Regions from separate parts of the Rossellomorea marisflavi genome, predicted to be linked through region 1. Evidence: predicted binding sites of a transcription regulator. Region 1 holds the regulator's gene; each other region holds the start of a gene.
The links. Region 1 encodes CtsR, which represses protease genes until heat stress. Its sites were predicted from a motif close to ATGGTCAATAAAGGTCAAACA; they were not measured.

Region 1 (10,732 bases):
TGTGCGTCTAAGCAGTTAGGCTGATGATGAGGCAAATCCCATCATCGTGAAGGCTGAGCTGTGATAGCGAGCGAATTATAGTAGCGAAGTTCCTGATTCCACACTGCCAAGAAAAGCCTCTAGCGAGGAAGATGGTGCCCGTACCGCAAACCGACACAGGTAGGCGAGGAGAGAATCCTAAGGTGAGCGAGAGAACTCTCGTTAAGGAACTCGGCAAAATGACCCCGTAACTTCGGGAGAAGGGGTGCTCTGGTAGGGTGCAAGCCCGAGAGAGCCGCAGTGAATAGGCCCAGGCGACTGTTTAGCAAAAACACAGGTCTCTGCGAAGCCGTAAGGCGAAGTATAGGGGCTGACGCCTGCCCGGTGCTGGAAGGTTAAGAGGAGTGCTTAGCGCAAGCGAAGGTGCGAATCGAAGCCCCAGTAAACGGCGGCCGTAACTATAACGGTCCTAAGGTAGCGAAATTCCTTGTCGGGTAAGTTCCGACCCGCACGAAAGGCGTAACGATCTGGGCACTGTCTCAACGAGAGACTCGGTGAAATTATAGTACCTGTGAAGATGCAGGTTACCCGCGACAGGACGGAAAGACCCCGTGGAGCTTTACTGTAGCCTGATATTGAATTTTGGCACAGCTTGTACAGGATAGGTAGGAGCCTTGGAAGCCGGAGCGCTAGCTTCGGTGGAGGCGTCGGTGGGATACTACCCTGGCTGTGTTGACATTCTAACCCGCGCCCCTTATCGGGGTGGGAGACAGTGTCAGGTGGGCAGTTTGACTGGGGCGGTCGCCTCCTAAAGAGTAACGGAGGCGCCCAAAGGTTCCCTCAGAATGGTTGGAAATCATTCGCAGAGTGTAAAGGCACAAGGGAGCTTGACTGCGAGACCTACAAGTCGAGCAGGGACGAAAGTCGGGCTTAGTGATCCGGTGGTTCCGCATGGAAGGGCCATCGCTCAACGGATAAAAGCTACCCCGGGGATAACAGGCTTATCTCCCCCAAGAGTCCACATCGACGGGGAGGTTTGGCACCTCGATGTCGGCTCATCGCATCCTGGGGCTGTAGTCGGTCCCAAGGGTTGGGCTGTTCGCCCATTAAAGCGGTACGCGAGCTGGGTTCAGAACGTCGTGAGACAGTTCGGTCCCTATCCGTCGTGGGCGCAGGAAATTTGAGAGGAGCTGTCCTTAGTACGAGAGGACCGGGATGGACGCACCGCTGGTGTACCAGTTGTCTTGCCAAAGGCATCGCTGGGTAGCTATGTGCGGAAGGGATAAGTGCTGAAAGCATCTAAGCATGAAGCCCCCCTCGAGATGAGATTTCCCATCACTTTATGTGAGTAAGATCCCTGAAAGATGATCAGGTAGATAGGTCAGAGGTGGAAGTGTGGCGACACATGGAGCTGACTGATACTAATCGATCGAGGACTTAACCAAAGTAAGACGAAGGAGGCGCTTCGCGTCTCCCGGACTGGACGATACGCCGGTAATGATTGACTATCAACCCTTTATCTAGTTTTGAAAGAACAATTCTTTCAATGGAATACCTGTCTGGTGACATTGGCGAAGAGGTCACACCCGTTCCCATGCCGAACACGGAAGTTAAGCTCTTCAGCGCCGATGGTAGTTGGGGGATCTCCCCCTGTGAGAGTAGGACGTCGCCAGGCGGTACATACGGAGGATTAGCTCAGCTGGGAGAGCATCTGCCTTACAAGCAGAGGGTCGGCGGTTCGATCCCGTCATCCTCCACCATAGTTTTTTCACGAAGCGTTAGCGAAGTGAAAATAACGTACCATAAAGAAGCTTTAACCTTTGCAATGTAGCTAAGGCAAAGCAAAAAGAATACACCATACACCTTGCCGGTGTAGCTCAACTGGTAGAGCAACTGACTTGTAATCAGTAGGTTGGGGGTTCAAGTCCTCTTGCCGGCACCACTTTTTTATGTTCTTTTGTATTTTCTTATGGGTATTTGTCCATTATAGAAAAGCAGCACGAGCCATTAGCTCAGTTGGTAGAGCATCTGACTTTTAATCAGAGGGTCGAAGGTTCGAATCCTTCATGGCTCACCATTTATATCATGCGGGTGTGGCGGAATTGGCAGACGCACCAGACTTAGGATCTGGCGCCGCAAGGCGTGGGGGTTCAAGTCCCTTCACCCGCACCATATGCGGAAGTAGTTCAGTGGTAGAACACCACCTTGCCAAGGTGGGGGTCGCGGGTTCGAATCCCGTCTTCCGCTCCATAATTGCCCTAGCCGGGGTGGCGGAACTGGCAGACGCACAGGACTTAAAATCCTGCGGTAGGTGACTACCGTACCGGTTCGATTCCGGTCCTCGGCACCAGTGAATTTCATATATGCGCCCGTAGCTCAATTGGATAGAGCGTTTGACTACGGATCAAAAGGTTAGGGGTTCGACTCCTCTCGGGCGCGCCATAATCGGGAAGTAGCTCAGCTTGGTAGAGCACTTGGTTTGGGACCAAGGGGTCGCAGGTTCGAATCCTGTCTTCCCGACCACTTTCTTTGGGGCCTTAGCTCAGCTGGGAGAGCGCCTGCTTTGCACGCAGGAGGTCAGCGGTTCGATCCCGCTAGGCTCCACCAATAAAATCATAAAAAAGTGTTGACAACTTGGTTGGAAACATGATAAGATGATTAAGTTGCTCAAGAAAAGCAACGAACATTTGAACCTTGAAAACTGAACAAAACAAGACAAACACGTCAACGTTAATTCTAGATTTATTTTAAAAGAGCTATTCAAACTTTTTATGGAGAGTTTGATCCTGGCTCAGGACGAACGCTGGCGGCGTGCCTAATACATGCAAGTCGAGCGGATCGATGGGAGCTTGCTCCCTGAGATCAGCGGCGGACGGGTGAGTAACACGTGGGTAACCTGCCTGTAAGACTGGGATAACTCCGGGAAACCGGGGCTAATACCGGATAACACCTACCCCCGCATGGGGGAAGGTTGAAAGGTGGCTTCGGCTATCACTTACAGATGGACCCGCGGCGCATTAGCTAGTTGGTGAGGTAATGGCTCACCAAGGCGACGATGCGTAGCCGACCTGAGAGGGTGATCGGCCACACTGGGACTGAGACACGGCCCAGACTCCTACGGGAGGCAGCAGTAGGGAATCTTCCGCAATGGACGAAAGTCTGACGGAGCAACGCCGCGTGAGTGAAGAAGGTTTTCGGATCGTAAAACTCTGTTGTTAGGGAAGAACAAGTGCCGTTCGAATAGGGCGGCGCCTTGACGGTACCTAACCAGAAAGCCACGGCTAACTACGTGCCAGCAGCCGCGGTAATACGTAGGTGGCAAGCGTTGTCCGGAATTATTGGGCGTAAAGCGCGCGCAGGTGGTTTCTTAAGTCTGATGTGAAAGCCCACGGCTCAACCGTGGAGGGTCATTGGAAACTGGGGAACTTGAGTGCAGAAGAGGAAAGTGGAATTCCAAGTGTAGCGGTGAAATGCGTAGATATTTGGAGGAACACCAGTGGCGAAGGCGACTTTCTGGTCTGTAACTGACACTGAGGCGCGAAAGCGTGGGGAGCAAACAGGATTAGATACCCTGGTAGTCCACGCCGTAAACGATGAGTGCTAAGTGTTAGAGGGTTTCCGCCCTTTAGTGCTGCAGCTAACGCATTAAGCACTCCGCCTGGGGAGTACGGTCGCAAGACTGAAACTCAAAGGAATTGACGGGGGCCCGCACAAGCGGTGGAGCATGTGGTTTAATTCGAAGCAACGCGAAGAACCTTACCAGGTCTTGACATCCTCTGACAACCCTAGAGATAGGGCTTTCCCCTTCGGGGGACAGAGTGACAGGTGGTGCATGGTTGTCGTCAGCTCGTGTCGTGAGATGTTGGGTTAAGTCCCGCAACGAGCGCAACCCTTGATCTTAGTTGCCAGCATTCAGTTGGGCACTCTAAGATGACTGCCGGTGACAAACCGGAGGAAGGTGGGGATGACGTCAAATCATCATGCCCCTTATGACCTGGGCTACACACGTGCTACAATGGACGGTACAAAGGGCTGCAAGACCGCGAGGTTTAGCCAATCCCATAAAACCGTTCTCAGTTCGGATTGTAGGCTGCAACTCGCCTACATGAAGCTGGAATCGCTAGTAATCGCGGATCAGCATGCCGCGGTGAATACGTTCCCGGGCCTTGTACACACCGCCCGTCACACCACGAGAGTTTGTAACACCCGAAGTCGGTGAGGTAACCTTTTGGAGCCAGCCGCCTAAGGTGGGACAGATGATTGGGGTGAAGTCGTAACAAGGTAGCCGTATCGGAAGGTGCGGCTGGATCACCTCCTTTCTAAGGAAGATTTACTTAAAACGTTTGACGACGTCGAAGTTTTGTTCAGTTTTGATGGTTTAAATCCATCTTCTATATTGTTCTTTGAAAACTAGATAAAGTTTTATTGATAGTCAAGAAATTACCGAGTATCGCCATTTTAGGTTTTTAACCAATTCGGTTAAGTTAATAAGGGCGCACGGTGGATGCCTTGGCACTAGGAGCCGACGAAGGACGGGACTAACACCGATATGCTTCGGGGAGCTGTAAGTGAGCTGATCCGAAGATTTCCGAATGGGGGAACCCACTGTTCGTAATGGAACAGTATCCTTGCTTGAATACATAGAGCATGGAAGGCAGACCCAGGGAACTGAAACATCTAAGTACCTGGAGGAAGAGAAAGCAAATGCGATTCCCTGAGTAGCGGCGAGCGAAACGGGATTAGCCCAAACCAAGAGGCTTGCCTCTTGGGGTTGTAGGACACTCTATACGGAGTTACAAAGGAACGGGGTAGACGAAGAAGTCTGGAAAGGCTCGTCAAAGAAGGTAACAACCCTGTAGTCGAAACTTCGTTCCCTCTTGAGTGGATCCTGAGTACGGCGGGACACGTGAAATCCCGTCGGAAGCTGGGAGGACCATCTCCCAAGGCTAAATACTCCCTAGTGACCGATAGTGAACCAGTACCGTGAGGGAAAGGTGAAAAGCACCCCGGAAGGGGAGTGAAATAGAACCTGAAACCGTGTGCCTACAAGTAGTCAGAGCCCGTTAACGGGTGATGGCGTGCCTTTTGTAGAATGAACCGGCGAGTTACGATCCCATGCAAGGTTAAGTTGAGAAGACGGAGCCGCAGCGAAAGCGAGTCTGAATAGGGCGAATGAGTATGTGGTCGTAGACCCGAAACCAGGTGATCTACCCATGTCCAGGATGAAGTCCAGGTAACACTGGATGGAGGTCCGAACCCACGCACGTTGAAAAGTGCGGGGATGAGGTGTGGGTAGCGGAGAAATTCCAATCGAACCTGGAGATAGCTGGTTCTCTCCGAAATAGCTTTAGGGCTAGCCTCATGTTGTAAGAGTCTTGGAGGTAGAGCACTGTTTGGACTAGGGGCCCTCATCGGGTTACCGAATTCAGACAAACTCCGAATGCCAAAGACTTATCCATGGGAGTCAGACTGCGAGTGATAAGATCCGTAGTCGAAAGGGAAACAGCCCAGACCACCAGCTAAGGTCCCAAAGTATACGTTAAGTGGAAAAGGATGTGGAGTTGCTTAGACAACCAGGATGTTGGCTTAGAAGCAGCCACCATTTAAAGAGTGCGTAATAGCTCACTGGTCGAGTGACTCTGCGCCGAAAATGTACCGGGGCTAAACGTATCACCGAAGCTGTGGATTGACACCGTTTGGTGTCAGTGGTAGGAGAGCGTTCTAAGGACTGCGAAGCTAGACCGTAAGGACTGGTGGAGTGCTTAGAAGTGAGAATGCCGGTATGAGTAGCGAAAGATGGGTGAGAATCCCATCCACCGAATGCCTAAGGTTTCCTGAGGAAGGCTCGTCCGCTCAGGGTTAGTCGGGACCTAAGTCGAGGCCGATAGGCGTAGACGATGGACAACAGGTTGATATTCCTGTACCACCTTTCTTCCATTTGAGCAATGGGGGGACGCAGGAGGATAGGGTAAGCGCACTGCTGGATATGTGCGTCTAAGCAGTTAGGCTGATGATGAGGCAAATCCCATCATCGTGAAGGCTGAGCTGTGATAGCGAGCGAATTATAGTAGCGAAGTTCCTGATTCCACACTGCCAAGAAAAGCCTCTAGCGAGGAAGATGGTGCCCGTACCGCAAACCGACACAGGTAGGCGAGGAGAGAATCCTAAGGTGAGCGAGAGAACTCTCGTTAAGGAACTCGGCAAAATGACCCCGTAACTTCGGGAGAAGGGGTGCTCTGGTAGGGTGCAAGCCCGAGAGAGCCGCAGTGAATAGGCCCAGGCGACTGTTTAGCAAAAACACAGGTCTCTGCGAAGCCGTAAGGCGAAGTATAGGGGCTGACGCCTGCCCGGTGCTGGAAGGTTAAGAGGAGTGCTTAGCGCAAGCGAAGGTGCGAATCGAAGCCCCAGTAAACGGCGGCCGTAACTATAACGGTCCTAAGGTAGCGAAATTCCTTGTCGGGTAAGTTCCGACCCGCACGAAAGGCGTAACGATCTGGGCACTGTCTCAACGAGAGACTCGGTGAAATTATAGTACCTGTGAAGATGCAGGTTACCCGCGACAGGACGGAAAGACCCCGTGGAGCTTTACTGTAGCCTGATATTGAATTTTGGCACAGCTTGTACAGGATAGGTAGGAGCCTTGGAAGCCGGAGCGCTAGCTTCGGTGGAGGCGTCGGTGGGATACTACCCTGGCTGTGTTGACATTCTAACCCGCGCCCCTTATCGGGGTGGGAGACAGTGTCAGGTGGGCAGTTTGACTGGGGCGGTCGCCTCCTAAAGAGTAACGGAGGCGCCCAAAGGTTCCCTCAGAATGGTTGGAAATCATTCGCAGAGTGTAAAGGCACAAGGGAGCTTGACTGCGAGACCTACAAGTCGAGCAGGGACGAAAGTCGGGCTTAGTGATCCGGTGGTTCCGCATGGAAGGGCCATCGCTCAACGGATAAAAGCTACCCCGGGGATAACAGGCTTATCTCCCCCAAGAGTCCACATCGACGGGGAGGTTTGGCACCTCGATGTCGGCTCATCGCATCCTGGGGCTGTAGTCGGTCCCAAGGGTTGGGCTGTTCGCCCATTAAAGCGGTACGCGAGCTGGGTTCAGAACGTCGTGAGACAGTTCGGTCCCTATCCGTCGTGGGCGCAGGAAATTTGAGAGGAGCTGTCCTTAGTACGAGAGGACCGGGATGGACGCACCGCTGGTGTACCAGTTGTCTTGCCAAAGGCATCGCTGGGTAGCTATGTGCGGAAGGGATAAGTGCTGAAAGCATCTAAGCATGAAGCCCCCCTCGAGATGAGATTTCCCATCACTTTATGTGAGTAAGATCCCTGAAAGATGATCAGGTAGATAGGTCAGAGGTGGAAGTGTGGCGACACATGGAGCTGACTGATACTAATCGATCGAGGACTTAACCAAAGTAAGACGAAGGAGGCGCTTCGCGTCTCCCGGACTGGACGATACGCCGGTAATGATTGACTATCAACCCTTTATCTAGTTTTGAAAGAACAATTCTTTCAATGGAATACCTGTCTGGTGACATTGGCGAAGAGGTCACACCCGTTCCCATGCCGAACACGGAAGTTAAGCTCTTCAGCGCCGATGGTAGTTGGGGGATCTCCCCCTGTGAGAGTAGGACGTCGCCAGGCAATAGAGAGAAAAGCAGCTCATTTGATGGGCTGCTTTTTTTGTGGTGTTTTCTGTTGGCGGGGATTGTTGGTGGTAATGTTGGTCGTGATGTTGGTCGTTTGAAATTGGGTGTGTAGAAAGATGTTGGTTAGAGAGATAGGTGAAGATCGCAGGTTGAACGGGTTGGTTAGGAGGGCGAGATTACGGTTAATGTATGGGCTGAGATGAGATTGGTGAGCAAGGGCGAAGAGACAGACTTTTAGAGATTTAATGACCTGTGGGAGTATGTGATCACCCAAGTGGGTTGGACAGAGGTGTTATCTGGAGATGAGGCTAAGGGGGAGCACTTATTTGCGACTTTTTTGCGTTCCAAGCGAAGGGAGACCGATACGTGCGAACAGGGTTCTGATATTAGCGATGTTTTTCCAAGTAATGGGTCATTTTTCACTCCTGACACCGTTCGACATTTTTTACAACGCCTATGGAGGACTTTGAGCCTCCTGGACCCACCGTTCTCCTCCGCCCGCCAAAAATATCAGCGGAAATTAATCATTTATTTGCGATATTTTTAATCCTATTTGCGAAAATCAACTTTTTACCTGCGAAATCGATCATCGCCCGTTTTCCTATTTGCGATTCATTCCCTTTATGTGCGAACGGCCGCATATACTTGCGGAACCCTAATCGTATATGCAATTCTAATTCAAATAAAAATCCTTCCTAAAATCACCTAAACCATTCCAATAGTTGGCGCTCTGTCTGTGTACAACCCTTAAGAAATATGTTATTGACGCTCCAAAATGACACAGTCCCCTCTATTGAAAACCATCAAAATTCGTTACCCTCTCATTCTGAAAACATATATAGGTCCAGAATCTAAATGATATAACCCTACATTTCAAAATGTACTACACTCCCGCCCTTCAACATCCAGTTCCTCTACTGAACTCTTCCAAAAACCCTGCACATCCAAAGAAGGACTAACCCCACACAAAGTCGAATATACACCTAATTCGAATTTTCCGTTTTTAATCGATCTTCACGTTTAAAATACCTCCCAAACAGAAAAGCTTTTAAGGCTATGCTTCTTCATTGCAAAGATGGAAGCCCGGTTGTATAATTATAGTCAAATATAGTCAAAGTCAAATGAGGAGGAGGTTTAATGAGAAATATATCCGACATCATTGAACATTACCTGAAGAATGTATTGGATTTAAGTGAATCTGAAATCGTCGAAATCAAAAGAAGTGAGATCGCTGATAAGTTCCAATGTGTTCCTTCTCAAATAAATTATGTGATCAATACCCGCTTCACCATCGAGAAGGGGTATGTGGTCGAGAGTAAGCGAGGGGGAGGCGGCTACATCCGCATCATGCGGGTGAAGGCTCATGATCAGCTGCATCTTATTGATCAGCTGGTGGCCCTCATTACTCAGAAAATCAGTCAGAATACGGCGGCTGATATCGTTTTCCGACTCGTGGAAGAGGATATAATATCTGAAAGAGAGGCAAAGATCATGCTGAGCGTCATGGATCGATCCGTGATCATGGTCGAGTTGCCTGAACGGGATATACTGCGGGGCAGGATGCTCCGGGCTATGCTGGATACGCTAAAATACGAGTAAGAATGTAAGAGGTGAATGGAATGATGTGTCAGGAGTGCAAGGAGAATCCGGCAACCCTTCATTTCACGAAGGTTGTGAACGGAGAGAAGACCGAGGTCCATCTATGTGAGCAGTGTGCTCAGGATAAAGGAACGATGTTCGAGAATTCGGCAGCCTTCACGGTGAATAATCTGTTGGCCGGTTTATTGAATATCACCCCCGGCTTCAAGCAGGCACAGGAGCAGGAAGCGCCGAAAAAGGAAGTTCTCCAGTGTCCGAAGTGCAAATTGACATTCCAACAGTTTACGAGCATCGGCCGGTTTGGATGTTCGGAGTGTTATAAGACATTCAATAGCGAACTCGATCCGATTCTGAAGAGGGTGCACAGCGGGAATATGGAGCATCATGGAAAGGTACCGGAACGAATGGGCGGTACCATCCAGATCAAGAAGCAGATCAAGAAGTTGAGAACGGAACTTCAGGCCCTCATCGAAGAGGAAGAGTTTGAGAGAGCAGCTGAAACGAGAGATCGCATTCGTTCCCTTGAACGTGAGATGAAGCAGGAAGGGGGAGGTGCAGAATGAGTCTGGAGCGATTTTTAAGCAATACCGTCAGTTCGTGGATGAATGAAGAAGGTCCCCAATCGGATATTGTCCTGAGTTCCCGGGTGCGTTTGGCACGGAATCTGACGGACTTCCGTTTTTCAACCCTATATTCACCTGAGGAAGCAGGGCAGATCGTAGAACGGGTGAAAGAGAAAATGTCTTCTTTTCCAAAAGAGCTGGGGGAACTCGAATTTTTACCTACGAGTGAGATTCAGCCGTTGGAAAAAAGGGTATTGATGGAGAAACACCTGATCAGTCCGAATCTGGCAGAAGATAAGAATGTCGGGGCCGTCCTTCTATCACCAGATGAAGATATAAGCATAATGGTAAATGAAGAGGATCATATCCGGATACAGTGTCTGTATCCAGGTCTTCAACTGAAGCAGGCACTCTCCCGTGCCAATGAGCTCGATGATTGGTTTGAGAGCGAACTGGACTTTGCATTCGACGAGAAGCACGGGTATCTGACCACCTGTCCTACGAATGTAGGAACGGGACTCAGGGCATCGGTCATGGTACATCTTCCGGGCTTGGTCCTCACCCAGCAGATGAACCGGATCATACCGGCGATCAACCAGCTTGGGCTCGTCGTGAGGGGTATCTACGGCGAAGGCAGTGAAGCACTGGGGAATATCTTTCAAATCTCCAACCAGACGACCCTAGGTAAGTCGGAAGGGGATATCGTGGAAGATCTCATCAGCGTGGTGAATCAGATCATTGCCAAGGAACTGACGGCGAGGGAGGCATTAGTTCAGACCTCCAACATACAATTAGAAGATAGGGTCTTCAGATCGCTGGGGGTGCTGGAGCATAGCCGCATCATTGAATCGAAGGAAGCGGCCAAATGCCTGTCCGATGTTCGTCTGGGCATCGATCTGGGCATGATCCACAGTCTCTCCAAAAATATTTTGAATGAATTGATGA
Region 2 (10,732 bases), 910 kb from region 1:
TCTATATTGACAGGTATTAGACCTGAGGTTGCCCAAACAATGATTAATTTAGGAGTACACTTCAATAATATAAATGTAACATCGACACTAAGATCTGCCTTAAAAGACCTTTATTAGAATAACTCCCAACCGAGTTTAGAATAGTTATTCCCTTTTTGGTAAAAGTAAGTAAAACAACGGAGGGAACAACGTTGAGATTGATTAATTTAACAATCATAACAATCATAGTCATTTTACTTCTTTCATTTGGTGTTTTTGGTTTCATCACCGACACCTTTACATAAAACTAATAAAGGAATAACTTCCACTTATTCTCTCATAGCTATAAGAATTTTCCTTCAATCCACTTTCCAATTTGCTCTAGCATGACTAACAATTCATCTCATGAAATTACAAAAAAACAAATTAATTCCTTCTCAATAATATCCAGACCAATTAACTCCCCCTCCCTTATCTATTGATTTCGGGCAATCAGAAATACCTTATTCTTTACGAGAGTTGCACATGTGTCACTCTCGTAATATTAAATGTATACATTAGGATTAATTCCTCCTTGTCCTTCTCATGCATAAATTACATTTCCCAGGTGAAAATATCTATATTCGATAAAGGAGGAAGTATAGATATGAACAGCAAAAATGATTCTTTGTTTGGTATTGCGATTTTAAGTGTCCTTCTAACAACAATATATACAGCTATACTTGCATCACAGCTTATGGCCACTAAACACAAGGTTGATTACCTTTACTTCAAAAACAAATTTAGTGAAAATCAGAAATAAGTTTTATGCGGTGTTATCATAAATATTTTTATCAAGGAGCAGCTATCCCTACAGACTGCTTCTTGGTTATAAATTCATAAATGCAGCTCTTTCTCTTCAAACGGATCCACAATATCCTGCTCTTCCTGGTCCTCCACGTTATCGATGCTCAATTGATCCTTTGGAACCTCGACGTTACCGTTGCCGTCTACTTGGTACTCGACACCTGAATTGTCTTCATAGAACTCTTCAATGCTCATTTGAGATTGTTGAATGAAGAGGTTCACATTTCGCCCCGCGTATTTGTAAAGTTCCTGCGCCTTCTTTTCTGAATCCCCTTTAATTGCAAATTTCATGGCCGTCTTCTTGGAGTCTCGCTGAATGTTCATGAACTCGGCCGAAGTCTCCCCAGCTGCACACCCTTCAATTTCAAAGAGGATGATGCTCCCTGCAAGGGCATAAAGTGCTGTGGTAGACTCGTCTCCCTCTTCCTGTCCTTTGATTTCAAACTTCAGGACCTCTTTTTTATCGTCCTTCTGTTGCATCTTGAAAAACACGTTCAGTTGAGTTTTAGTCATGTCTCTGTCTCCCTTATCATCTATTTTTTCTGCCAGATCATTTGGCAGCCTAACCCGTATCCATGTTTCTTGATTAGGGTTGATTGTCTCCAGCCTCGATCCTCATGGTCGGCAATAATCTTCCCAATGGTCTTTTCTGTCATGCCGAAAACGATTTTTTTCAATGGTCTGTGCCTGGTGCTCATGCTTTCTTTTTCACATCCGACGTTTCCTGGAGGATCGACTGAACGACTTGAGACTGATTTACTGTCAGATTTATCTCACCAGTCTCTCGGATCACAAAGATGGCGAAGGCGATCCTAGCCAGGATGTAAGCATCTACTACGTTGTCACTCCGGTGTTCATACCCAAAGGCGTTGAAGACCGCCTTCATGACTTCTCGCTTCTTTTGCGGCCCTGTTAGCCTCTTCTTGCTGCCCTTCTCTCCAATCCAGCCCGTCACGCCCACAAACTTTTTGACGGCATTTGGAGCAACCTCGTGATAAGGAAGGCGCCTTTTGAAAAGTTCATTCCTAATCCCGTGATGCAATCCCCCGGCGAACATGGCCTTCTGTGTGCTATAGGGGAATCCCTCAATACAGATGTGGTCGCCTGGCTGCAGGTGTGTAGTGATTTCGTGAATCAGGGTCACCATACGTTTAGGATCCTTATCCCCAATTCCGGACAACTCCTTTTCCCTGACAACTTCACCACGATCGTCTAAGGCCACAAACCCAGTTTTCGATGCCGGATCGATTCCTATAAATCTCATGCTCGCTTCCTCCTTCTAGCTTTCTCGCTTTCATAGACCTGCTCGAGTTCTGATAAGGTGAGCTCGTACAATTGCTTTCCACATGGTGTTTTAAAGTAGTCCATCAGCAGAAGTTCACTTTTATAAAAATCCTTTTGGATTTGAATTCCTTTTCTTAATTGCCCGGAAGGCATAGTAGACCTCATGGTTCTATCCCCTTTACATGAAATTCATTGTTTCTTGTTTGACCAAGTTGATAAACTTCCCGTACTCTTTTACGAACCCGAGTTTGACCGTACCTGTAGGCCCGTTACGGTGCTTAGAGACAATCAGTTCAGTGATCCCTTTTAAGTCAGAGTCTTTGTAATAGTAATCGTCCCGGTATAGGAATCCGATGATATCGGCATCCTGCTCAATCTGTCCAGATTCCCTCAGATCGGACATCATCGGCCGTTTGTCCTGTCGTTGCTCTACACCCCTTGAAAGCTGAGAGAGGGCCACTACGTTCACCTCAAGCTCCCTTGCCATGGCTTTGAGGCTCCTGCTGATATCACTGATCTCCTGAAGCCTGTTCCCGCGGTAGCTTGCATTCCCCATGATCAGCTGAAGATAGTCAATCATCACCAGGAGCTTCTTGCCAGGGTTCTCTCTCTTTACCTTCCTTACCTTGGTCCAGATGTAATTCACCGTTACACTTGGCCTATCAAAGATATGCAGATCCAGGTTGTTGAGGATGCCGAGCGCGTGAGAGAACTTCTGCCAATCATGATCCATGAAGTCTTCACTTGCATTTCTCATCTTCTGAGCATCGATGTTGCCAGAGATCGAGATGAGCCTCTTCAGTAGCTGTTTCTTCGGCATTTCCAGAGAGAATATGCACGGGATTTCGCCATCTTCAGCTGCGTTAAAGGCTACATTTAGAGCAAAGGCCGTCTTCCCCATGGATGGCCTGGCCCCGATGATGATAAGGTCACTTTCCTGGAGGCCACCAGTGAGCTTGTTTAATTCATCGAAACCAGTGGGGATCCCCGTCATCTGGTCGGTTTGGGTGCTTAACTGTTCGTAGACATTTAGCAGCTCTTCTTTTATGCTGCCATCGTCATCCGCGGTCTCCTCTTCCTGCACCTTCATCAATTCACCGATGACCGTTTGGATCGCTTCGGCCGGATCCTCCTCGACCAATTGCTTCTTGAAGTCGTTGGCCAGTTGCAGTGATCTTCGTTTCCGCCAGTTTTCCAGAACCAGAGACTCATAGAATTTGAAGTTTTTAGTTGTCGGAACAGACTCGGCCACTTTGAGCAAATGCTTTAGAAAAGATGGATACTTCACACAAAGACGATGTTGTTACTTTTGCGGCACATCATGATGGAAAGGAGTGTACTAAAGAAGATTCTGAAAAGTATTCAATCTTAGCAGAAGAGTTTGGACATAATAATATGTCCGTTGGAAACATTATCGACCAATCTAAACTTGTTAATAGGTAGCCAGAACAAAGAGCCCGAACCTGGGAGTAGGAATATACAATGACCATTAGCAAAATTGTCTCTGCGCATAAAGCCCAAGTGAAAAACAAATTCGAATTAGCTGAGTATTTAGGTGTAACTGAGGACTTTGTGGAGAGAACTATAGAACGTTACATCGAGAAGTACGGAGATTATGTATCGTATAAAAATTTCACCGTATGTTTGAACCCGTTAGGTGTATTAGAGTGGTTTGATTTTAGTCACTAACTAAGGAGGATTTGATATGGCGAGCTTCTAAAAAAAAGGGTAAAACGTGGCAGTACACTGTCAGCCGAATGATTAACTGAAAAGCACAACCAATTCGTAAAAGTGGCTTCAGGACAAAAAAAGAGGCTCAAGTAGCAGCTTCAGAAATTGAAGAAGACTTGCGTAAAGGGATTGTCCCTACTTTGAAAAAGGAGCCCTTCGAACAGTACTTTAACAAGACGAATATCAGTGAGATCACTTTAAAAATGTACCAAACACGCTACAAACTATCCAAGAAAGCTTTGGTGGAAAACCAATTCAGGATATCACCAAGCGTGAATATCAAGCTTTTCTTAATGAATATGGGAAAACTCATGCTAAAGAAACGTCTCGAAAGTTGAATGTCCACATTCGCGCATGTGTCAGGGAGGCTATTGATGAAGGTATCATAAGGGTTGATTTTACTCGAGATGTTGTTATAACAGGGAGCGTAGAAGCGAAGAGTCCTGAAGAGAAACACTTAAATTATTTTGAAAGCAAAAGAGTGATGAATGAGATTTACAATCGTTTAGACAGAAGCCTGGTCTATTACTTGCTTTTGATTGGCCTTACCTCCGGAATGCGCTTTGCAGAAATGATTGGCCTTACACGAAAAGACTTCAATTTTACCTCTGGAGAAATCACCATTAATAAGCCTGGGATTATAAGACCGGTAAAGGTTTCACAAAAACAAAGAATGACCCCTCCAATCGAATAATAAAAATGGATGGCAAAACAATGGGTAAGTTCCAAGCCCTATTTGAAGCAACACCACCGAATATTGAAGGGCTAGTCTTTTTCAGCCCACATAATGCTCACAAAGTTTTGACCAATGAAAATGCTAATAAGATTTTGAGAGGTCTACTAAAAGAGTTGCGTGAAGAAGACACAAAGAATGCTGTAGATAGGTTCGAGCAAATGGACAATGTGTAAAAAATGTGTAAAACCGATTTAATTCCAGCCTTTTTCTATCGCCTCCCTCTCCTCAAGAGAAAAATAAAAAACACCTACAAACGTTGATATATCAACATTTATAAGTGTCCTCTACTTTTTATACCTTTTTCCAAATGTACTGCTGTACGCCCTCGGAGGGAATCGAACCCCCATTTTAAGAACCGGAATCTTACGTGCTATCCGTTGCACCACGAGGGCATGTTTTAGTTACTGTCACGAGAACTAATTATAATAGAGAAAAGTCTCCAATGCAAGATGTTTTTGGGTTCTGTTGTGAATGCCTTATGAAAAAGCCAAGATCCCCTAGGGTGGATCTTGGCTTTTTGTATGATTAGAACGTATAGGATTCTCCGTCATCCGGCACCAGGATGCGGGATTGGAGTCCTTTCTCTGCTGTGGTGTTCTTGAGTTCTTCCCTTGAAAGCGTGCCGTGGTTGACGGCTTCCATATGGGTCGAGATGATGGTGGCTTCGGGTGCAGCGTTCGCTGTCTGGAGGACGTCTTCTTTGCCCATGACGATGGAGCCTCCTTCGAGGAACTGGTTGTCGCCTGCATTGACGACAATGATGTCTGGATGGTGGGTGTGGATTTCTTCTTCCACCTCTTCATTCCATACGGTATCTCCGGCTACGTAGAGGGTTTTCTCGTTCTCATGTTTAAAGACGATGCCGCTGACGGTCCCGGTGCGTTTGAGAATCTCTCCCCTTCCGTGCTTGCCTTTGGTTTTGGTGAGCTGGATACCGTTGAACTGCTCGTTATTTAGCACGTGTACATTCGTGAAATCTGCTTTTTTGACTTCTTCGGCATCGGCTTCGTTCTGGACATATAGATTGATGGATTTGGGGAGGACTTCTTTTGCCGTGTCATCAAAGTGATCCAGGTGGAGATGGGTGAGGATCACGGCATCGATCCCCTCCAGTATGGAGTCAACGGATTCTGGCAGATCGACGATGGGATTCTTGATGTCATCCCTTTTTGACGGCGTGAAGGGAGGATAGGTCCCTTTCGGTGCGAGCATGGGGTCAATGAGGAATCGCGTGCCTGCATAGTCAAGGATGAGGGTTGCGTTTCTGATGAGTTGTAGGTTCATAGTATCGGCTCCTTTTGTTCTCTTTCAGATCTGATTCTCACAGAGGGGTGCACTTCTCATTTTACCCGTTGGCAAGGGGGAGCAATCACGAAACTTTCAGCTTTTGTACCGTTTAAAAAAGGGATGAGTGGGTATGATGTAGAAAGGATTTACATACAGGTTAATAAAGGAAGCATTAGGTTTGACCTTTATTGACCAACAGTGTATGATAACAGTACAAAGTGAATATGAAATGATTCAAAAATACACAGATACATTTAAGGAGGAACGAGGATGAACTTAATTCCTACAGTTATTGAACAAACAAACCGCGGTGAACGTGCGTATGACATCTATTCCCGTCTATTGAAGGACCGTGTGATCATGCTTGGGAGCGCCATCGATGATAACGTGGCGAACTCAATCGTATCCCAGCTTCTTTTCCTAGAGTCTGAAAATCCGGAGAAAGACATCTCCATCTACATCAACTCACCAGGCGGAAGCATCACAGCCGGTATGGCGATCTACGATACGATCCAGTACATCAAACCTGATGTTCAAACGATCTGCATCGGTATGGCTGCTTCCATGGGTGCATTCCTTCTAGCTGCCGGAGCAAAAGGCAAACGTCTTGCCCTTCCTAACGCAGAAGTGATGATTCACCAACCACTTGGAGGAGCTCAAGGTCAAGCGACGGAAATCGAAATTGCTGCTAAACGCATTCTCTTCCTTCGTGAGAAATTGAACCAAATCCTTGCTGACCGTACTGGTCAACCACTTGACGTGATTTCTAAGGATACGGACCGCGATAACTTCATGACTGCGGAACGCGCTTTGGAATATGGTCTGATCGACCGTATCATCACTCGCAACGATGCAGAAACTAAATAAGAATTGAATGAACCCCCTTGCATGAGTGCAAGGGGGTTTTTGTGTGGGTTTGGATTCACACTAAAGCAAAGACCGCCTCATCCAAGGCGGTTCTTCAACGATTCGATGGCCAGATTCAGCGCGATCAGCCTACGGTTGTTCAATGTATGCTGAGAGCTTCCCACTTCGGAATTGCCCAACTGTTTATGAATGGAAGGGAGGATGTCCTCCAGCGTTAGTTGGGAAGTAGCGATGACGTCTCTTTCATATGAAAAATCGTTACCGTACCAGTCGCTTCTTAGGGTGTCGATTGCTACCTTTATAGCATCGCGCCTCTTTTTCACCAGTGTGGTGTTCGCCCCTTTCCCTTCCATGCTTACGGAGGCATTCGAGAGCTTGCGGTAGGTCGATTCCAGGGAGTTCAGAGACGCCTCCTGATTGGCACTGCTCATCATTGGCTCTCTTCCTCTTCTGAAAAGGGCTCCCACAACCGTGAGACTCCCACCAGGTCGATTCCATTAAAGGTTAGCCGATACACATCGGGCATATCGAGGCTCTCCCAAAAAGCCAAGCCATACTTGGAGTCAAAGAAATTCATGATAAGCACCATGATATTCCCATGAGTCCCGACGACCACGCGCTTCCCTTCGAATTCGTTCAGGAGATCGAGCATGGCTGCGACGCCGCGCTTCTGGGCATCCACATTCGATTCTCCGCCTTCCCAGTGGAATGAGGGTTCTTCCCACACCTTGCGGATGGCTCCTTGAAAATCGTCTAAGGGAGCAGAAGATAGAAGCCGTTCTTTGAATCCGTCTATCAGGATCACGTCTTGATTCAAGGAAGCCGCTGTTCCTTCCACCGTCTGTACCGCACGTAAGAACGGGCTGGACACCACATGATCAAGGTCTTCGGATTCCAGTATCCTCGCCACGCGTCTGGCATCCCTCATCCCTTTCTCCGACAGTGGCCTGGTGAGCTCCTCCGGTGTGTAGATGGAATGGGCGTGTCTGACGAAATAGATTTCAGTTTTCATTGGTTTCTCCCCTGCCTGCTTTTCTTCTATCCTAGCATATTCCTACATGTCTCTGATTCGTTTCGTTAGTTCATTGAACCTCGCATCAAGGTCGGCGTATTCCTTTTGGGCCGGAGTCATGAAGCTCAGCTTCCCGAGGACCTCCTGGCGCTCGGTCTCAAGCTGCATCTTGAGCTCTTCCCGTTCATCCTTTGAAGGCTCGGCGGGTTCCCACTTCCGCACCATCTTCCCATTTCCTATTGCAATTTCTGACGATGTTGTCTTCTCTAAAAAGTAGCGATCATGGGAAACGACGATGAGTGTTCCATCGTATGCTGCCAGGGTGTGTTCCAGCTGCTCGCGGCTCAAGAGATCGAGGTGATTCGTCGGTTCATCGAGGATCAGTACGTCGCGGTCCTCGAGGATATACTTGATGAGCTTGCACTTCACCCGCTCCCCCATGCTCATGTGGCGGATTGGCTCCTCCCACTGGCTTTTGCCGAATCCGAGGTGGGTCATGAGATTCCTCACCTGCCCCCGGTCGTGAAATGTCTCCCTGTAAAAGAGATTCTCCGGTGTCTCATCGAGGGGTAAATCAAAGACCTCCTGAGTGAGGTAGCCGATCTTCGCGGCTGGTGAAAGCCATAGCTCTCCTTCATCAGCTGCTTCGTTCCCCATGATCATATTGAGGAAAGTCGTCTTCCCACTCCCATTGGCACCGGTGACCGCCACCCGCTCCCCGTTTTGAATCGTGAAGGAGGCACCGCGGAAAAGCACCTTGCTTCCATGGGCTTTACCAAGATCCTTTACTTCAAGGAGACGTTTGCCGGCCCTCCTGCCTGCACGGACCGATAGATGTTTCTTCTCCTCCACCTCGACAGGATCGGCATTGATCCGCTCGATTTCCTTCTCCAGCCGCTTCCGCTTCGACTTCACCTGGGCATCCATCCGTTTAGCTTTTGAACGGTAGAACTCCTTGGGAAATTCCTGCTTTGTTGACTGGGCATGGGCTTTTCCCGACCAGGAAGTAAGGTCCTGGATCTGTCCTTCGATTCGTTCAATGAGCTTCTGTTGCTTCTCATACGCCCGCTGCTGAGTGAGTCTCCGCTGCTCAGAAGTCTTCACGTAAGCAGAGTAGTTCCCCTCATACGTCACGAGCGTCTTGTTCTCGATGGACCAGATCACATCGGCCACCTCATCGAGGAACGCCCGGTCGTGGGAGACCAGGATGACGGTCCCGCGATAAGCCTTCAGCTCCTTGATCAGGAACCCGATCCCCTCTTCATCGAGATGGTTGGTCGGTTCATCCAGAAGCAGCAAGTGTGCATTCTGCGCGATTCCGCGTGCCAGTCTCACCTTCAGCTTCTCTCCCCCACTCAGCTGATCATACTCTCCAGCCGGCACATCCCATTTCTGAAGGAGGGCTGCTTCCCCAGGAGACAGTGCGTCCCTTGAGTGATCCATCGCTTCCTGTTCCACCATCACGGTCTTCAACCCTTGTATCAGCGGTGTGATACTTCCGGATGACGGTGCCATGTCCCCGTTCAACAGCTTCAAAAGAGTCGATTTACCGGCCCCATTATTTCCAATGAGACCGATCACCTCTCCCTTTCTCACCCCTGCCTTCACCTGTTCCAACAATAATGTTCCTTCTATTTCAACATTCACAGAATCGATTTTCACTAATTCCTGCATACAATCCTCTCCTCATTCCGGGAGAACACAAAAAATCCTCCCACGATTTCTGGAAGGATTAGCCGCAAACTACCATACACAAATAAGCCCGTTGGAAATGGGACCTATGGGAAAAATGGGCAGACTAATCCTACTAAATATCATTCGAAATTTATTCCATTTCAAATTCTACCTACCAAGATTAGTTATCCATCGTTCACCCATCATCCCTTTCCCTTAACATTAACCTAATCGTACCACCCACATCCCCATAAATCAATCCTATCCCATGAAAAATAAGTATTGGAAAATACAAGAATGCGAGCTATAATACCTGTACCCATCCAAAAATATTTTCCACGGGGACAGGTAAGATTTTCAACGTATTACACCGAGGACAGATCGATTCAATCAAGATCTCGTCTCTCATCCCGTCGTGCCTTATAAAATTTGTACACAACCAATAGTACCAACGATACCCCCAACACAGCAGAAAGAACACCATTGGGTATCGTCATCACCTCCGTAAAATCCAACACCGCCATGATTACCACCAACAGAATCAAAGAAGCTTTTACAACAATCCTTTTATCCACCGTATCACCACCTCGGTTGGATATTTCCCTTTTTTTGTATATTTAATCGTATTACTTTTAAAAAGGATAGGCGGGAATGAGACTTCTACTAAACTCTTCACATATATCGCAGAATATAGCACAGTACTGCTGGCCACAGCGAAACGAACTAAGACTTCCTTACCCTCACATATAAGGGGGATGGAGGGGAACTTAACCTACGGAACGAAACGAACCCTTCCCTTCTTCACTCCCATAAATAGGGGGTGAGAGGTGTGAAATTAACCTACAACACTCATACATACCACAAAGTGAAGTGAAGCGGAGGCCGGCCGACTCCTATGGGAAAAGCGGGCAGGGTGAGACCCTGCAGGCTTGCCGAAGCGGCTCACCGCACGCCCCATGGAAAGCGGCCGGCCGCAGCGGAACGAAACGGACCAATAACCAACTACACAAACCACTATCAAAGGAGACCAACACCATGTTCACATTCCAAGTCCAACCAAACCTAACTCTTGCCCTGCTCCAACCCCACCACGCCCAAGAAATCTACACCCTCGTTGACACCAACCGGCACCACCTCAAACACTGGCTAGGCTGGGTCGACGGCGTCCAATCACCCGACATCTACCGCGACTCCATAATCCCCGCCTGGCTCCAACAACTCGCCGCCAACGACGGATTCACCGCCGGCATCCGCCACCACGGCAAACTCGTCGGGATGATCAACCTCCACTTCATCAACTGGAAAACCCGAAGCAC
Region 3 (10,732 bases), 1.5 Mb from region 1:
CAAATGAATTCTCTTTTGCCATATGTAAATCCCTCCGTATATGCATGATTCTTTTTCACTTATTAAAATACCACCTGCAGAGGTATAAAGTACAGGATATTCCCTTTATGGAATGGATTTCTTAGGTTTTAAGCAACAAAAAAGCCGCCATAGGAAATGGCGGCAGCTAATCAAAGATGATCCGTTTTTTTGGAGAATTGATGTTTACCCGCTTCACTGTTTTTTTCTTTCAGCTTGTTCTTTTTCTGTAGCAGGGCATTATTGTCCCTGGCTTTCTTCTCGTTATCTGATGTATGTGACATGATAGACCCTCCTTTTCCTTTAGTATGGGCAGGAGTGGGTGGAATATGTCTGTTCAGTTCAAGAAATAGATGGCGAGGGTGCCGGTCCCTGTATGAGAACCTACGGCACATCCAATAATATTGATGGTAACATCCTTAGGAGAGAAACGCTCCTCGATCATCGCCTTCATCTCGAGGGCAAGCTCCTCATCATCACCATGGGAAATGCCGATGGTCTGTTGGGAAAGGTTGTTTCCGCGTTCTTCCATCAGATCGAGAATGCGCTTGAGGAGCTTCTTCTTACCGCGATGTTTTTCCAGTGGCACAAGTTTCCCGTCTTCCACATGAAGAAGGGGCTTGATGTTCAACAACCCTCCTAGAAATGCAGATGCTTTGGAGACGCGGCCGCCCTTGGCGAGGTATTCCAGGTCTTCGACGGTGAACAGATGCTCCATATGCTCCACATGGTAGCGTGCCGTTTCCACGATTTCATCCTTTGTACCGCCGGCGTGGAGCACCTCTGCGGTTTTGATCACCGATAGTCCGTACCCAAGGGAGGCACCCCTGGAATCAATGATGGTCAAATCAAGATCAGGATACTCTTCCTTCACCTGGTCCCTGATCATCACCGCTGTCTGATAGGTTCCGGACAGCTGGGAGGAGAAGGCGATGTAGACACCTGGATCACCGGATTTGGCAAGCTCCGTGAACGTCCTCAGGAACACATCGGGCGAAACTTGGGAGGTCTTCGGAACATGACCTTCGCGGATTTTATCAAAAACTTCCTTTGGTTGGATCGTGACAAGATCTTCGTAATCATGTCCGTCGATATGTACCTGCAGGGGAAGCAGTTCTATGTTGGGTTGGTCGAAGAAAGTTACCGGCAGGTCGCTGGCACTATCAGCAAAAAGTTTAACGTTCATATCTATCACCTTTTTTCGTTATATAGGTTTAGTCTAGCTATTTTTCAGTAAAAGCACAATCGATAGTTATTCAAATTCTTGTACATAAGGATCATGTGCAAGGGGTTTAGCTGTGATATAGTGTGGAACATAAGGAACAACTACACTTGCCAAAGGAGTTCGATTCATGAAAAAAATGCACGTTACCCTGGAAGCGAAGAAGTTTCTTGTTGTATTGGTGGGGGCGGTCCTCGGGGCTGTTGCCATGAACTTCTTCCTGATTCCTGCTAATGTATATGCAAGTGGATTCACGGGTATGGCTCAGTTATTATCCAGCCTCTTGAAAGAATTCACACCTTTTCACCTGTCTACAGGTATTTTATTATTCATACTGAACATACCCGTCACCATCTTGGGATGGATGAAGGTGGGTCGGTCATTCACGATTTACAGCTTCGTCTCGGTTTTCCTTACTTCATTCTTCCTTGAAGTCATCCCCGTGGTGGAGCTTTCACCCGATATCCTCCTCAACGCTGTATTTGGAGGCGTCATTGCTGCAGTCGGAGTCGGTCTTACCCTGAAGTATGGTGCCTCGACCGGAGGGATGGATATCATCGCCATGATCCTTTCGCGGTTGAAGGACAGACCGGTCGGAACCTACTTCTTCATCATGAATTCAATCATCATCATTTCAGCGGGCTTCCTGTATGGGTGGGAAAAATCCCTTTATACGCTCGTGACCCTTTATGTAACAACCAGGGTCATCGACGCCATCCATACGCGTCATGAAAAGCTTACCGCCATGATCGTCACGAAAAGGACGCAGGAACTGAAAGATGCCATCCATGCGAAGCTGGTGAGAGGGATTACGACGGTGCCGGCCAAAGGGGCTTTCTCAGGGGAAGATAAAGAAATGCTCATCATCGTCATCTCCAGATATGAACTGTATGAACTGGAGCACACCATCAAGGAAGTCGATCCCCAGGCATTCACGAATATCGTCCAAACGACAGGTGTATTCGGATTTTTCAGGAAAGACTAAACAAAGGGCAGCCGTTTTATCGGCTGCCCTTTTGCATGTTCTTACGATAGGCGGTTCAACTCATCCTGCATGGAGTGAAGCTGCTTTCTCTCCTCGTTATTCGAGTTTGCAAATGCAGAGGAAAGGGCATTTTTCGCTTTCTGTATCGTCTGTGGATCCGATTGTGAGCCACAGGCTTCCTCAACTGCGGTCCGGGCCTGTCGGAAAAGTGGATTTGCCATGTTACAGACCTCCGTCGTAAGGAGTATTGGAAAGCTTCCTTGCTTCTGCCTCGGCATAAGTCAAATGGTATGGAATGCGTTCATCATGTTTCGAGACCGCATTTTTCCCTTGCTGTACAAAACGCTTGGACTTGTTCCTTCCCATCCTAACCACCCCTTATCGAAGTTGGAGCGCCACGTGGACGCTCCTGATTAGTATGGCTGAAATCCATTGAAATACGTTAGCAAGTATTACCCTCCATTGCCAGAATTACAATTCAAGATGCCTTTGAAGGAATCTGCCAATCCCGTCATCTTCATTACTTTCCGTAATATGATTGGCAAGATCTTTTAGTGGATCGATGGCGTTCCCCATGGCTACACCCGTTCCGGCATATTGGATCATTTCAAGATCATTATCCTCATCACCGAAAGCAATGATGCGGTCCTGTGGAATTTGAAGGCTCGCGGCCACTTTTTCGATGCCGACGGCTTTATTCAAGCCGGTTTTGACGATTTCGATGATGTGCCAAGGAGCAGCCCAGCGGCGATGATCGATCAGTTCTGCATGGACGTCGTCGAGGTGGGAACGGATCTCCGGAACATCATGTTCATCAGCATGGATCAGCATGGAAGTGGGGTGATCTTTCAATACTTGACGTATATCTCCGGTAGAGATGGACGGATTCCCCATCATGAATACATCGATGATCTTTTCATCATGATAGTGAAGGTACACATCATCCTTCACTTCCGCCACGATATTCTGGAATTTGAAACCGTGACAGGCATCAATGATTTGTTTGGCTGTCTCAAGGTCCATCGGTTCATGATGGACTCCCCAGGAAGGGTCACCCGGGTGATGGACGAATGCCCCGTTGAAGTTGACGATCGGCGTATTGAGCCCCATCTGCTTATAGTAAAGTTCACTCGCACGGAATGGTCTGCCTGTTGCAATCATGACCTCATGCCCATTTTTCCTGGCTTTATTGAGGGTATCCAACGTACGGACGGATATTTTCTTTTCATCTGTAAGCAAGGTTCCGTCCAGGTCAAGGACGATAAGATGTTTATCTTTCATGTTCACTAATCCCCCATTTATATGTTTTCTAGTTGTAGTGTACGCATAAGGCCGAACGATTGTCCACTGAAGGTGGATGTGAAGGCCAAATAATATACATGCCCCTTCCACTAGGATATCATAGGAAGGAAGCTATACCTGGAAGGAGCGGACGATCGTGATTATCGTAGAGAATAATACCATTGAAGAAATCCCCTTTCTTCATCTGGTGAAAGAAGAATACCGCAATGAAGCGCTGCCGACGTGTTTTTTCGTCCACGGATTCACGAGTGCGAAGGAGCATAATCTGCACTATGCATATTACTTAGCCGAGAAAGGCTTCAGAGTGATCCTGCCTGATTGTCTTGAGCACGGGGAGCGGGGGACAGGTAAGACCGAATATGAGCTGGGCAAACGCTTCTGGAACATCGTCATCCATACCATCAAGGAGTTGGATATCCTCAAGGAGACTTTCGCCCGGGATGGCCTGATTGATGAGGAAAGAATCGGTCTAGCGGGTACGAGCATGGGCGGAATCGTGACCCTTGGTGCCCTGACCCAATATGAATGGATCAACAGTGCGGTATCCCTCATGGGAAACCCATCTTATGTGAAGCTAGCACAGGCTCAGCTTGGCCAGCTTGAAAAAATGGGCTATGAGAATCCTTTCACAGAGGGGCAGGTCGAAGAAATCTTGTCCGAGCTCTCACGGTTCGATCTCAGTCTGCAACCGGAAAAGCTGAACGGACGTCCCCTTATGTTCTGGCATGGTAAAAATGACAAAGTCGTACCTTTCCAGCTTACATACGAAGCGTATACGGAACTTCTTCCTTTCTATGAAGGACGCGAGGATCAACTGGTCTTCCTTGAAGATAAGAAGGCTGATCACAAAGTGAGCCGAGACGGTGTCTTGAAGCTCGTGGACTGGTTCGTCGATCATCTGATGGCGTAACCTTTTGTCATATGGGACAGAATTTGTTAAGATGGGTTAAGAATACGGACAGATAGGAGTGATCGTGTGGATCAAGATCTGAAAGATAATATGATGGGCGCCCTTGAACAAGTGGTAGACCCTGAACTCGGAATAGACATCGTGAATCTGGGATTGGTATACGACGTGGAATTGAATGAAGAAGGAACAGCCACCGTTACGATGACGCTGACTTCCATGGGATGCCCCCTCGCCGGGACCATCGTGGATCAGGTGAAAACAGCGCTTCGTGATATCCCTGAAGTAAAAGATACTGAAGTCGACATCGTATGGAATCCGCCTTGGAGCAAGGACAATATGTCACGCTATGCCAAGATTGCATTAGGAATCCGTTAATCGTTCCATAAGAAAAGGGCCTGCACATAGCAGGCCCTTTTCTAATTGATTTGACAAACGCATAGGGGGCATTGATCGCAATCGATCGTTTCTTTCAGTCGATTCAGTTTATGAATGGTGATGAAGCCTTTGTTCATGGAAATCACCCCTTCTTCCTTGAGGTCGTGCAGCATCCGGTTCACCATTTCCCTGGAGGCACCACAGAAATCGGCCAGGTCCTGATTGGTGAGGCAGATTCCGATGAGGATCCCGCCCACTTGGTGTTCACCGTACGTATTGGTCAAACGGATCAAGGTTGAATAAAGGGCGCCCTTCTTGCCATGAAGAAGAAGATCCCGGAACCTCGATTGGTCTTTCCTCTGTTGCAACTGAAACCATTTGATCCAATCCCGGTTCCTCCCACGATCGTCCAAAAGGGATGCCTCGAAGTCGGTGATAGGAATCGAGAGGAGGGAACAGCGATCCATCGCCCTAGCACTGACCGAATAGGAAGAATCCCCGCAAAGCAATTCTCCCACCACATCACCGGCTCCGACAATTCGAAGGGCCAGTTCACGTCCACCAGGTGTGGACCTCGTTACTTTGATATGCCCTTCCTTGATGAAGAACAAGTGGCTTGGAACTTTTCCTTCAAGAAACAGGTAGCTTCCTTTGGGAACATCATATGGGTGACCATCCAGCATGAACATCTCTTTGATCGATCCAGGAACATGTCCCACAGCCTCACACCATTTCGTTTAGATAGGTAAAGGATATTCCTTTCCGTGAATTATAGAAGAGAAAATAGTGCCACACCACCGCCGACAACAAAGCAGTAGATGGCGAACCCTTTCAGGTTGCCCCTTGCCATGATCCCCATGAACCATCTTAATGCATAGTAGGATGCAATGAGGGAGGCCAGGAACGCAACGGTATATGGTACAGCCAGTTCCCCTAAGTTAGGGTCGTTGATCAGGTCTTTGATGCCGAGTAGCATGACACCGAACGAAACAGGTATGTATAAAAGGAAAGAAAATCGAAGGGCCGTTTCGGGTTTCATTCCCCGTCCCATGGCAGCGACGATCGTGGCACCTGAACGACTGATACCCGGTATCAGGGCAACTGCCTGTGCGAGTCCCACGATGATGGCATCCTTCAAATTAAGGTCCCCGTCATTCTTCCGCCCGCGCAGATTACGGATCAGCCATAGGGCAATACCAGTAATGATCAAGGTGATTCCCACTGTGATAATACGATCAGAAATGAGCGCCTCGATATCATCACCGAACAGGACACCGATGACGCCTGCAGGAATCGTCCCGACGATCAAGAAAAGGATGAATTTGAAATCACGGGTATTTTCCGGGGACTTCGTCTTGAAGTAACCTAGTCCGTTAGAAATCAGCCTGTAGATATCTTGACGGTAAATGATAAGTACTGCCACCAAGGAAGCCGTGTTCACAAGAATTTCAAACGTTAAAGAAGTGGTCTTGATATTAAAAAAATGCTGGACAATTTGAAGATGTCCACTGGATGAGATCGGGATCGGTTCGGTCAGACCTTGAATGAGCCCGAGTACCAGGTATTTCAGTATTAATATAAAATCCATTTTGTTTCCTCCAAGTAAAAAAATTCACACTTATTCATTTAACACCATTCAGCAAAAGACTGTAAAGGGAATATCCAGATTCGAAAAGAGATTGACATATTTCTGACAGGTATGAATGGCCCCTGTATGTCGAAAAATAGTAGCGAAGCACATGCTTCATAAAGGAGGGGTCACTATGGGACAGCGCAGACACTTCAAGGGTGGAGAAAAAGCACCCAATAATGGGATATACATCGAAATCGGTGAAACCGGGAGTACCGTCAATCACCCGAAGCAGGCTAAATTGAAGGCCGGGGATCGTTTCCCTGAGACGACAAATGACGATCGCCACTGGACATATGCCAGGAAGCCGTGATGACAAGGGATGGGGCATCTGCTCCATCCTTTTTTCTGCCGTTACGGGCTTTTATTTTCCAACAGGGAAGGAACAAGCTATAATAAAGAAAAGGTCAAGAATGGTCAAGGAGGAGTGAGTGCATGAATTTTGATCAATTCACCGTTTCCATCCAGGAGGGGCTCGTGGCGGCAGGAGAACTGGCAAAGGAGAAAAAGCATACCGACATCCTGTTGATCCATCTGTGGGATCGTCTGCTTGAAGGGCCGGACAGCTTTTTGGCTTCCCTCTATGCCCGGATGGATGTCGATATTTCAGAGCTGCAGGAGTTTATACAGTCAAGGATTGAGCAGGTCCCGGAGGTACAGGGGGAGAATATTCCTTATGGACAATACTTCGCTGCTGATATTCGTCGTCTCCTTGAAGATGCCAAACAGCTTATGGAAAAATGGGATGATGAGTACATATCCACAGAACATCTTGCTGTAGGGATTTACCGTCAGCAAGACCATCCCATAACGCGTTACTTCCTTTCAAAAGGGATTGAGCAACAATCGATTCAAAATCAGGTGGAAACCATCAGGGGAGGGGACAAAGTGACAGATCAACATGCTGAGATGAAATATGAAGCCCTTAAGAAGTATGGAAGGGACCTCGTGGAAGAGGTGCGATCCGGAAAGCTTGATCCGGTTATCGGACGAGATGGAGAAATCCGTCATGTCATCCGGATCCTTTCAAGAAAAACCAAAAATAATCCCGTTCTGATTGGGGAACCGGGTGTAGGGAAGACGGCCATCGTAGAAGGCCTAGCTCAGCGGATCGTCCGAAAAGATGTTCCGGAGGGGTTGAAGGATAAGACCATCTTTGAATTGGACCTGAGCTCACTCGTAGCAGGGGCGAAGTTCAGGGGAGAATTCGAAGAGCGACTGAAGGCGGTACTGAAAGATGTGAAAAAAAGTGAGGGCAGGATCATCCTCTTCATCGATGAGCTGCATACGATTGTCGGTGCAGGCAAAACCGAGGGCGCAATGGATGCAGGAAATATCCTGAAACCGATGCTCGCCAGGGGAGAACTTCACTGTATCGGCGCGACGACGCTCAATGAACATCGTACGTATATTGAAAAAGATCCCGCCCTCGAACGACGCTTTCAGCAAGTGCTTGTAGAAGAACCGACCGTGGAAGATACGATCTCGATCCTACGTGGACTGAAGGATCGCTTTGAAATCCACCATGGTGTCAATATCCATGACCGGGCCATCGTAGCAGCTTCGACGCTATCTGACCGCTACATAACCGATCGTTTCCTGCCGGATAAGGCCATCGATCTTATTGATGAAGCATGTGCCATGATCCGAACCGAGATCGATTCGATGCCCACAGAGCTCGATGAAGTCACCAGGAAGGTGATGCAGCTCGAAATTGAAGAAGCGGCCCTGGTGAAAGAAAAGGATGCAGCTTCCTTGGGAAGGCTGGACTCCATCAGGGGGGACCTTGCCAGCCTGAAGGAAAAGTTGAATGGCATGAAGATGAAGTGGGAACAGGAAAAAGAAAGCATCGCCATCGTCCAGGAAAAACGTGAGGAGCTGGAAAAGCTGCGCCGGTCCCTCGAGGATGCGGAAAATCAATATGATTTGAACAAAGCAGCGGAACTCCGGCACGGAAAGATTCCAGAAGTCGAGAGAGAGCTTGCTGGTCTCGAAGCAAAAGCGCTGAAGGAAGAAGAAGGACGTTTGCTGAGGGAAGAAGTCACGGAAGAAGAAATTGCAGGAATTGTGGCCAGATGGACGGGAATCCCCGTAACGAAATTGGTGGAGGGTGAAAGGGAGAAGCTCCTGAAACTCGACAGCATCCTTCATGAACGGGTCATCGGCCAGGATGAGGCGGTCGGTCTGGTGGCAGATGCCGTCATCCGGGCAAGGGCAGGGATCAAGGATCCCAACCGTCCAATCGGATCATTCATCTTCCTAGGTCCCACAGGGGTAGGAAAGACCGAGCTTGCAAAAACTCTCGCCCAGACCCTGTTCGATAGTGAGGATCACATGATCCGTATCGATATGTCAGAGTACATGGAGAAACACGCGGTTTCAAGACTTGTGGGAGCTCCTCCCGGGTATGTGGGCTATGAAGAAGGAGGCCAGCTTACTGAAGCTATCCGACGTAAGCCATATTCTGTGATCCTACTTGACGAGATCGAAAAGGCCCATCCAGAAGTGTTTAATATCCTTCTGCAGATGCTTGATGATGGGAGGATCACCGATTCTGCCGGACGAACCGTGGACTGCAAGAACACGGTGATCATCATGACCTCCAATATCGGATCAACCCATCTTCTTGAACGCAATCACGGAGAAGAGGAGATCAATGAAGAAACGAAGGAATTGGTCATGGGTCAGCTGAGGTCTTCATTCCGACCGGAATTTCTGAACAGGGTGGATGATATCATCTTATTCAAACCCCTAAGCGTCAACAATATTAAAGGTATCATTGATAAGCTCTTTAAGGAGCTGCAAGAGAGGGTAGCTGAACAGGGTCTCTCACTGCAAATCACGGACGACGCCAAGTCCTTCATTGCTGAGTCGGCCTATGACCCCGTGTACGGGGCGCGTCCATTGAAACGTTTCTTGCAAAAAGAAATCGAAACAAAACTTGCCAGGGCCATTATAGCAGGCGAGGCCACTGGCGAAGTGATGGTTGAGAAAGGGGAGCGCGGTCTGACGATCAGGTAAGGATGGTTAAAAAAGTCCTATCAAATGATGAACAAGATCAATTCATGTTATTAATACCGCTAATGATTTCCGTGCAAGACTTCGCTTTCCGTGGGTAGCCCGTGAGCTTCCTCGGCATACCTGTGGGGTCTCACATTAGCTACTCTCCCACAGGAGTCTTCGTCTTGCACTCCAATCAACCGCTTAAAGCAAATTAAAAACCCGGATTCCTTTGCCTAGTGGTAGGCAAAGGAATCCGGGTTTTACTATGACTAAAACACTTATGTCTCATCTATTACTCATTCTGAGCGAGCATCATCTTTGTATGTAAGAACAATGAATTTATAGTCCGAACGATTACTGTCGGGAACTTCTTTAGAAGGTCGTGATTAATCGTATTTAATTTTTCTTCATTGATATGCTCTCACTCTTCCAAAGTGAGGGTCACGACTTGTTGATTGATTTTCGCTGGTTGGTTGGCTGCTGGCATTGGTCCCTCTCGGACGGTTATATTGCCTAGGTTCCTTCTGCTCGTCATTAGTATTACTTTTCCGTACACGAAATCTTAAAGCGAGGTAATTGCACCAACCGCTCAAGCGGAAAGAACGGAGAAATCTCCGGCGTTTTGAATAAAAAAAGCATGTAGCCGGTCGTCTGAAATTCAGACCCGGTCTACATGCTTTTTTTAATGATCTTCGACAGGTTCGTTAGGAAGGATCAATGTTACGATATAAGCAAGGATCGTGACAGCTACGGATAAGATCAATCCCTGCATGAAATCGAATTTTCCGCCACTCATGTTGGCTACAACATAAGTCAGCATCTCGGTCAGTGCAAATGCCCAAAAGAACATCCAGAAAAATTTCACGGTTACACCCCGTTTCTATATAATTGGCTGAAAAAGCCTATGTAAACATTCATAATCTCCTCTATACTACCACAGCTTCAGCTTTTAATAAATGGCGAAAATGTGAAATGTAAACCCTATCATTTTATTCTCTTCATCATGAATTCCTTCATTAATGGGCTAATCCCCTTTCCGATATAGGAACCTCGCATACACTATAGTACCTTGGAAAAAGGAGAATTTCAGATGTATCAACGATTGTTTCAAGTAGAGCAAGAGTGGTGCATGATTCATTATCCCGAACGACCGAACGGTTTTGCAGTGATGATCATCGGTGACTACGGCCAAGATGTAGATGAGAAAAGCAGTTTCTGGTCCCACCATGAATTCCGCAAGAAATGGGTCCGCGACATGACAGATAAAGGGTATATCGTTTTTTACAG

Region 2: a site for CtsR is predicted at 6,039-6,059, ahead of clpP (ATP-dependent Clp endopeptidase proteolytic subunit ClpP). Genes of this name have one in related genera too.
Region 3: a site for CtsR is predicted at 6,846-6,866, ahead of clpB (ATP-dependent chaperone ClpB). Genes of this name have one in related genera too.

Annotation. Positions count from the first base shown of each region.
Region 1 covers NZ_CP081870.1:104,423-115,154, forward strand. Annotated here, with positions in the region: rRNA gene K6T23_RS00540 (23S ribosomal RNA) at 1-1,424, shown strand, start outside; rRNA gene rrf (5S ribosomal RNA) at 1,538-1,654, shown strand; tRNA gene K6T23_RS00550 (tRNA-Val) at 1,664-1,739, shown strand; tRNA gene K6T23_RS00555 (tRNA-Thr) at 1,846-1,921, shown strand; tRNA gene K6T23_RS00560 (tRNA-Lys) at 1,981-2,056, shown strand; tRNA gene K6T23_RS00565 (tRNA-Leu) at 2,067-2,151, shown strand; tRNA gene K6T23_RS00570 (tRNA-Gly) at 2,155-2,229, shown strand; tRNA gene K6T23_RS00575 (tRNA-Leu) at 2,241-2,329, shown strand; tRNA gene K6T23_RS00580 (tRNA-Arg) at 2,345-2,421, shown strand; tRNA gene K6T23_RS00585 (tRNA-Pro) at 2,426-2,502, shown strand; tRNA gene K6T23_RS00590 (tRNA-Ala) at 2,511-2,586, shown strand; rRNA gene K6T23_RS00595 (16S ribosomal RNA) at 2,748-4,298, shown strand; rRNA gene K6T23_RS00600 (23S ribosomal RNA) at 4,457-7,390, shown strand; rRNA gene rrf (5S ribosomal RNA) at 7,504-7,620, shown strand; gene K6T23_RS00610 (CtsR family transcriptional regulator) at 8,763-9,224, shown strand; gene K6T23_RS00615 (protein-arginine kinase activator protein McsA) at 9,245-9,787, shown strand; gene K6T23_RS00620 (protein-arginine kinase McsB) at 9,784-10,732, shown strand, end outside.
Region 2 covers NZ_CP081870.1:3,490,231-3,500,962, forward strand. Annotated here, with positions in the region: gene K6T23_RS18265 (STAS domain-containing protein) at 1-117, shown strand, start outside; gene K6T23_RS18270 (hypothetical protein) at 626-781, shown strand; gene K6T23_RS18275 (hypothetical protein) at 856-1,338, opposite strand; gene K6T23_RS18280 (RuvC family protein) at 1,520-2,089, opposite strand; gene K6T23_RS22225 (Fur-regulated basic protein FbpA) at 2,086-2,274, opposite strand; gene dnaB (replicative DNA helicase) at 2,288-3,370, opposite strand; gene K6T23_RS22315 (Arm DNA-binding domain-containing protein) at 3,891-4,178, shown strand; gene K6T23_RS22320 (hypothetical protein) at 4,094-4,534, shown strand; gene K6T23_RS22325 (hypothetical protein) at 4,540-4,749, shown strand; tRNA gene K6T23_RS18300 (tRNA-Arg) at 4,897-4,968, opposite strand; gene K6T23_RS18305 (MBL fold metallo-hydrolase) at 5,102-5,860, opposite strand; gene clpP (ATP-dependent Clp endopeptidase proteolytic subunit ClpP) at 6,134-6,730, shown strand; gene K6T23_RS18315 (hypothetical protein) at 6,808-7,164, opposite strand; gene K6T23_RS18320 (histidine phosphatase family protein) at 7,161-7,742, opposite strand; gene abc-f (ribosomal protection-like ABC-F family protein) at 7,785-9,416, opposite strand; gene K6T23_RS18330 (GNAT family N-acetyltransferase) at 10,452-10,732, shown strand, end outside.
Region 3 covers NZ_CP081870.1:1,572,382-1,583,113, forward strand. Annotated here, with positions in the region: gene K6T23_RS08375 (YajQ family cyclic di-GMP-binding protein) at 1-22, opposite strand, end outside; gene K6T23_RS08380 (DUF3941 domain-containing protein) at 171-302, opposite strand; gene K6T23_RS08385 (DegV family protein) at 356-1,204, opposite strand; gene K6T23_RS08390 (YitT family protein) at 1,380-2,225, shown strand; gene K6T23_RS08395 (DUF3813 domain-containing protein) at 2,267-2,446, opposite strand; gene K6T23_RS08400 (hypothetical protein) at 2,448-2,591, opposite strand; gene K6T23_RS08405 (Cof-type HAD-IIB family hydrolase) at 2,697-3,506, opposite strand; gene K6T23_RS08410 (alpha/beta fold hydrolase) at 3,664-4,437, shown strand; gene K6T23_RS08415 (metal-sulfur cluster assembly factor) at 4,504-4,812, shown strand; gene K6T23_RS08420 (Crp/Fnr family transcriptional regulator) at 4,854-5,531, opposite strand; gene K6T23_RS08425 (undecaprenyl-diphosphate phosphatase) at 5,582-6,400, opposite strand; gene K6T23_RS08430 (YjzC family protein) at 6,576-6,755, shown strand; gene clpB (ATP-dependent chaperone ClpB) at 6,878-9,463, shown strand; gene K6T23_RS08440 (DUF2929 family protein) at 10,128-10,310, opposite strand; gene K6T23_RS08445 (hypothetical protein) at 10,536-10,732, shown strand, end outside.